Linked DNA regions of Fodinicola acaciae. The protein of the gene in region 1 interacts with the protein of each later gene in a pairwise test. Links are inferred from orthologs where the notes say so. Each region holds a gene or a part of one and is shown in the gene's direction. Other genes may lie near its edges. The genes, in order: leuS and ligA.

Region 1 (3,808 bases):
ACTAGCGTTGGACGCAAGAAACAAGGCCTTCACACCGCAGCGATCACCAGAAGCTGTGGCGGGTGTGACTACTGAGGCTGGTAATGCTGCTGTGATCGCTTGGCTGTAACAGATGTCCGTTTTGATGTCTTGTTAAACAAGTATTACGCAGTCAGCCGCTACAGCACGATCGTTTGGCGTGCATGCCGACGGGTTGCTGCCCCCTATGCACACCGATTGGCGTCCATGCGCCCCTCCCTTGAGGTCGCTCGCCGCGTAGGTGCGCCCGCCGCGCAGGCGAAAAACCCAACCACCCACCCAACGCACCAAACAGGCGAACCCGCCACCCACCCAACGCAACAATCAGAAAACGCAACCACCTCCCACCGCAACAAACAGGAGACGCACCTCCCCGCCGCGACTCGCGGCACCCCGCAACCCCTGCCCACCGCAAACTCACAGCCTCAACAACCTCCCCTCTACACCACACCACTCCCGCCCCTTGACCTCACCGAAAACTCACTGGAACAGGGGAGTACAGTGGCTATATGGCGGCATACGGACTGCTCCTTACCTAGCCGCGCCGGCAGACCCGGTGCGGCGACCCCTCATGCGTGAGGGGTTTTTTCGTGTCTGGAGTGTTCCCCCTAACGAGCAAGAGGAACGAGCGTAGAGATGAGCACCGAACCCGCTGTCGAGCCAGCCGAGACGGCTGAGCAGGACGTGCCGCCGTTCAGGTACACCGCCGCGCTGGCCAGTGAGATCGAGAGCCGTTGGCAGGATCGCTGGCAGTCAGAAGGCACCTTCCACGCGCCTAACCCGACCGGGCCGATGGCCGAGCCGACGGTGGGACCCGGCGGGGTCGACCTGGTCGGCCGGCCGAAGATGTACGTGCTGGACATGTTTCCGTACCCGTCCGGCGCCGGCCTGCATGTGGGCCATCCGCTGGGTTACATCGCGACCGACGTGCTGACCCGCTTCCAGCGGATGAACGGCCACAACGTGTTGTACACGATGGGCTTCGACGCCTTCGGCCTGCCGGCGGAGCAGTACGCGGTGCAGACCGGCACGCATCCGCGCAAGACCACCGAGGACAACGTGATGGCGTTCCGCCGGCAGCTGCGCCGGCTGGGGCTGGGTCACGACGACCGCCGGTCGGTGGCGACCACCGACGTCGAGTTCTATCGCTGGACGCAGTGGATTTTCGTCCAGATTTTCAACTCCTGGTTCGACAAGAAGCAAAACAAGGCACGTCCGATCGCCGAGCTGGTCGCCGAGTTCGAGGCCGGTGAGCGGTTGGTGCCGGACGGCCGGGCCTGGTCGGCGCTGACCGAGGTCGAGCGGCGCGAGATCGTCGACGGCTATCGGCTGGCCTACCGGTCGGACGCGCCGGTCAACTGGTGTCCTGGCCTGGGTACGGTGCTGGCCAACGAGGAGGTCACCGCCGACGGCCGCAGCGAGCGCGGCAACTTCCCGGTCTTCAAGCGCAACCTGACGCAGTGGATGATGCGCATCACCGCGTACGCGGACCGGCTGATCGACGACCTGGACCGGATGGACTGGCCGGAGCCGGTCAAGATCATGCAGCGTAACTGGATCGGCCGCTCGACCGGCGCCTCGGTCCATTTCGCTGTTGCCGATCGGGATGACGCGGGTCCGCTGACCGTTTTCACGACGCGGCCCGACACGCTGTTCGGCGCCACCTACATGGTGGTCTCGCCGGAGCATCCGATCCTGGAGACGCTGGTGCCGGCGGCCTGGCCGGACGGCACGAAGGAGTCGTGGACCGGCGGCCACGCGACGCCACGCGACGCGGTCACCTCCTACCAGTCGGAGGCCTCGCGCAAGACCGAGCTGGACCGCACCGAGGCCAAGGTCAAGACCGGTGTCTTCACCGGCGCGTACGCGGTCAACCCGGTCAACGACACGCGGATCCCGATCTTCACCTCCGACTATGTCCTGATGGGCTACGGCACCGGCGCGATCATGGCGGTGCCGGGCCAGGACCAGCGCGACTGGGACTTCACCAAGGTCTTCGACCTGCCGATCATCCGCACGGTCCAGCCGCCGGCCGGCTTCGACGGCGAGGCGTACGTCGGCGAGGGCGCGGCGATCAACTCGGCCAACGACAGCATCTCGCTGAACGGCCTGGGGGTCACCGAGGCCAAGGCGGCGATCATCGAGTGGCTGGAGCAGCGCGGCGCCGGCGAGGGCACGGTCCAGTACAAGCTGCGCGACTGGCTGTTCAGCCGCCAGCGTTACTGGGGCGAGCCGTTCCCGATCGTGTACGACGAGACCGGTCTGCCGATCGCGCTGCCGGCCTCGATGCTGCCGGTCGAGCTGCCGGAGGTCGACGACTACTCGCCGCGCACATACGCCGACGACGACGCCAACTCGATGCCGGAACCACCGCTGGGCAAGGCGACCGACTGGGTCGAGGTCGAGCTGGATCTGGGCGACGGTCCGCGCAAATACCGGCGCGAGACCAACGTGATGCCGCAGTGGGCCGGCTCCTGCTGGTATGAGCTGCGCTATCTGGACCCGACCAACGACGACGCGATGGTCGATCCGGAGGTCGAAAAGTATTGGATGGGGCCGCGCCACGACGGTGACGTCGGCGGTGCCGACCTGTATGTCGGCGGTGTCGAGCACGCCGTGCTGCACCTGCTGTACTCGCGGTTCTGGCACAAGGTGCTGTTCGACCTGGGCCACGTCTCCAGCGCCGAGCCGTTCCACCGGCTGGTCAACCAGGGCTACATCCAGGCGTACGCGTTCAAGGACAGCCGCGGCCAGTACGTGCCGGCCGCCGAGGTCGAGGAACGGGACGGAAAGTTCTTCTACGCCGGCGAGGAAGTGGCGCGCGAGTACGGAAAGATCGGCAAGAGCCTGAAGAACGTCGTCACGCCGGACGAGATCTGCCAGGCCTACGGTGCCGACACGTTCCGCGTGTACGAGATGAGCACCGGTCCGCTGGAGACCTCGCGTCCGTGGGAGACCCGCGCGGTGGTCGGCGCGTATCGGTTCCTGCAGCGGGTCTGGCGGCTGCTGGTGGACGAGCAGACCGGTGGGCTGAAGATCAGCGACGCCGCGGTCGACGACGAGACGCAGCGGTTGCTGCACCGCACGATCGACGGCGTACGCAAGGATTACGCCGGCCTGAAGGCCAACACCGCGACCGCCAAGCTGATCGAGCTGACCAACCGGCTGACCGCGGTGGCGGCCAGGGAAGGCGCGGCGCCGCGCGCGGCCGTCGAGCCGCTGGTGCTGATGACCGCGCCGCTGGCGCCGCACATCGCCGAGGAGCTGTGGTCGCGGCTGGGTCACGCCCAGACGCTGACCTTCGTCGACTTTCCCGTCGCGGACGAGAAATGGCTGGTCGCCGACGAGGTCACCTATCCGGTGCAGGTCAACGGAAAGGTGCGCGGCCGGGTGAAGGTGGCGGCAGACGCCGACTCCGACGCGGTTTTGGCCGCGGCGCTGGCCGACCCGGCCGTTTCGTCCTATGTGGACGGTCGTCAGTTGCGTAAGTCGATCGTCGTGCCGGGCCGGATCGTCACCCTGGTCGTCTAGGGTCTGTTTCGAAGTCCCACGTGGATGAGAGTCGAGATCCAGGCGGTCCGAGAAAGATGTGACAGCGGCTCGGCTATCGCCGCGTGGGACTTCGATACAGCCCCTAGACCCCCAGGTCCTGTGGCCGGTCGATCCGATAGACCACGTGGTCGCGGTTGTCGATCGGGTTGTCCGGCTCCAGCTCGCCTTCCGCGACCCGGCGCAGGCCGGCCTTCTCCAGCGCTCGCCAGGATGCGCGGTTGGCCGCCGACACCGGTAC
Region 2 (3,284 bases), on another replicon or contig:
AGCACATCGACGCTGGCGGCGTGTTGGTCGCTGGCGTTGTGCCTGGCGGTGGGGGCGACGTGCCGTCGGTGGAGGAGGTGGCCGATCCGCTGCGGACGCTGGTCACCGGCCTCGGCTTCGCGCCGGAACGCGTACCGGCCGCCGTGACCCTGTCGCCGTCCTGTGGCCTGGCCGGTGCCACGTCGGCGTACGCGCGCGCGGCTCTGCGACGCTGCACCGAGGCCGCCCACAAGCTTGCCTCCGGCTGACCCCGTCGCCGTCGTCGGGTCCGCGGAATCGGAATCCGATTGCGTCGTCTGAGGTGGTCTGACCTGCGGGTTTATTTCCTGAGGTGACAATCGGACATAGGTTTGGCGCCCGAATGTCACCTTGTTTACCCCTACTCGCCAGTAGATGGTCAGCGAAGTAGCATTCGGACATTTTCAAGATCAACTTCTATGTATGTAAGTTTCCACGCGAACCCACCCCCCGCCCGATCTGGGTGGGGGCCCAGATTGGCAGGGGGGTACGACAGTTTCGGGCCGTAGCGGGTAACCGGGGGACGAAACAGGCGGTGTTTGCCGTGGTCCGGTCGTCCGCGTCGTACCTGTCGTACAGAATGCATCCGTGGCAGAAGATCAGCTGGCCCAGACGCCAGAGAGCGACATCCCGACCGACGCGCGGCACCGGGTCGCCGAGCTGACGGAGCAGATCGACGCGCACCAGTTCGCGTATTACGTGAAGGACGCGCCGACCGTCTCCGACGCCGAGTACGACAAGCTGCTGCGCGAGCTGATGGCGCTGGAGGAGCGATATCCGGCGCTGCGCAGCCCGCAGAGTCCCACGCAGCGCGTCGGTGGCACGTTCTCGACGGCGTTCACCGCGGTCGACCACCTGGAGCGGATGCTCAGCCTCGACAACGCGTTCTCCGCCGACGAGCTGACCAGCTGGAACGAGCGGGTCGAGCGGGAGATCGGCACCGGTGCGCACTTCCTGTGCGAGCTGAAGATCGACGGCCTCGCGGTCAACCTGCTCTACGAGGACGGCCGGCTGACCCGCGCGCTGACCCGCGGCAACGGCGTCACCGGCGAGGACGTGACGCTCAACATCCGCACCATCGACGTGGTGCCGACCGAGCTGCGCCGCGACAGCGACGCCGGTCCGCCGCCGGAGCTGCTGGAGGTACGCGGCGAGGTCTTCCTGCCGGTCGAGGGGTTCGAGCAGCTCAACGCCAGCCTGGTCGAGGCAGGCAAGGCACCGTTCGCCAACCCGCGCAACTCGGCCGCCGGCTCGCTGCGGCAGAAGGACCCGAAGGTGACCGCCAGCCGGCCGCTGCGGATGCTCGTGCACGGCACCGGCGCGCGTCGCGGCTTCAACCCGGCGCGGCAGTCCGAGACATACGAGAAGCTCAAGGCCTGGGGCCTGCCGACCTCCGAGCGCTATCGCGTGGTGGACACGCTCGAAGAGGTGCAGGAGTTCATCGCGTACTACGGCGAGCACCGCCACGACGTCGAGCACGAGATCGACGGTGTCGTCGTGAAGGTCGACGAGATCGGTCTGCAGCGCCAGCTCGGCTCCACCTCACGTGCGCCGCGCTGGGCCATCGCATACAAATATCCGCCGGAGGAGGTCAACACCAAGCTCCTCGACATCCGGGTGAACGTCGGGCGCACCGGCCGGGTGACGCCGTACGGCGTGATGGAGCCGGTGGTGGTCGCCGGCTCGACGGTCGAGATGGCCACCCTGCACAACGCCGACGAGGTGCGCCGCAAAGGCGTACTGATCGGCGACACAGTTGTGCTGCGCAAGGCCGGTGACGTGATCCCGGAGATCGTCGGACCGGTGGTCGACCTGCGCGACGGCAGCGAGCGCGAGTTCGCGATGCCGACGTTGTGCCCGGAGTGCGGCACCAAGCTGCGTCCGGAGCGCGAAGGCGACAAGGACATTCGCTGTCCGAATAATCAGCATTGTCCGGCGCAGCTGCGCGAGCGGCTTTTCCACCTGGCCTCCCGCAACGCATTCGACATCGAGGTGCTCGGATACGAGGCGGCCGTCGCGCTGCTCGACTCCGGCGTGCTGGCCGACGAGGGAGATCTCTTCGCGCTGGACGAGGAAAAGCTCCGCCAGGTCGCCCTCTTCACCCGCAAGTCCGACGGCGAGCTGACCGCGAATGCCAGGAAACTGCTGGACAATCTGCGGGAGGCCAAAGATCGTCCACTGTGGAGAGTGCTGGTCGCGCTGTCGATCCGGCACGTCGGACCGACCGCGTCGCAGGCGTTGGCCACCGAGTTCGGCGACCTCGACGAGATCCTGGCGGCCACGCCGGAGCGGCTCGCCGAGGCCGAAGGGGTCGGTCCGACCATCGCCAGTGCCTTGCTCGATTGGGCAAATGTCGACTGGCACCGCGAGGTCGTACGAAAATGGCGAGAGGCCGGCGTACGCATGGTCGACGAGCCAACGCAGGACGTTCCGCGTACTCTGGCAGGACTTACGGTCGTAGTGACCGGTTCGCTCGAGGAGTATTCTCGCGACGACGCGAAAGCGGCCATTGTGGGCCGCGGGGGCAAGGCAAGCGGTTCTGTTTCCAAGAAAACCGATTTCGTCGTGGCCGGCGAAAAGCCGGGCTCCAAATATGACAAAGCGATCCAATTGGGGGTGGCGGTTCTCGACGAGGCGGGATTCGGAGTGCTGCTGGCCGACGGTCCGGAAGCGGCCAGAGCAGTCGCCGTGAACGCGTCCGAGGCGTCCGCGGAGTAGCGCTCCTGTGCCGCTGGCGCGCGTGCACGTGCATTCGCACGCTATCGTCTGCGCAAGACCTGACTTTGGGGCATGGGGGTTTGGTGACAACTGCCGATCCGCGTGATCTCACGCCGTCCTGGCGTGAGTGGCGGTTTTGGCTGTTCGTCACCCTGGTCGCCATTGGCGCGCTGGCGGTCATCCGGTTCGGTGCCGCCGAGGACATCAGCGAGCTCGGCCAGTTGCCGGTGACTTTCTGGGTTATCGCGGCGATGGTGGTGATCGGCGAACTGTGGCCGGTGGCGGTCATGGCGACGGACGGTCGCCGGCCGACCGCACAGGGTAACGGATTGGTCGCCTCGACGACTTTTGTCTTCGCCGTACTGATTTTCTGGGGCCTCGGCGCCGCGATCGTCATCCAGGCGATCGGCGTCATGCTCACCGACCTGCCGAAGCGCCGCGCGATCTATCGGACGATCTTCAACATCAGCCAGTACGCGATCAGCTGGGGCGCCGCGCATGTGGTGTTGACCACAATGGCGCAGAACCGCCATCCGTCGCACACGCTG

What was found.
Region 2: the proteins of leuS (region 1) and ligA interact in binary tests that used the Escherichia coli proteins (3 or more experiments, as listed by UniProt). The link is inferred for Fodinicola acaciae from one-to-one orthologs.

The regions. Positions count from the first base shown.
Region 1 is NZ_WOTN01000001.1:555,220-559,027, forward strand. The notes cover bases 256-3,749. They hold leuS (leucine--tRNA ligase), read left to right. Parts: upstream 256-654; coding sequence 655-3,549; downstream 3,550-3,749. Other genes in these bases: GNX95_RS02570 (GNAT family N-acetyltransferase), read right to left, coding at 3,653-3,749. In the rest of the region: more of GNX95_RS02570, read right to left, coding at 3,750-3,808.
Region 2 is NZ_WOTN01000002.1:1,612,110-1,615,393, forward strand. Bases 209-3,178 are described here. They hold ligA (NAD-dependent DNA ligase LigA), read left to right. Parts: upstream 209-621; coding sequence 622-2,736; downstream 2,737-3,178. Other genes in these bases: GNX95_RS22785 (uroporphyrinogen decarboxylase/cobalamine-independent methonine synthase family protein), read left to right, coding at 209-248; GNX95_RS22795 (putative bifunctional diguanylate cyclase/phosphodiesterase), read left to right, coding at 2,820-3,178. In the rest of the region: more of GNX95_RS22785, read left to right, coding at 1-208; more of GNX95_RS22795, read left to right, coding at 3,179-3,284. UniProt on the Escherichia coli protein: DNA ligase that catalyzes the formation of phosphodiester linkages between 5'-phosphoryl and 3'-hydroxyl groups in double-stranded DNA using NAD as a coenzyme and as the energy source for the reaction.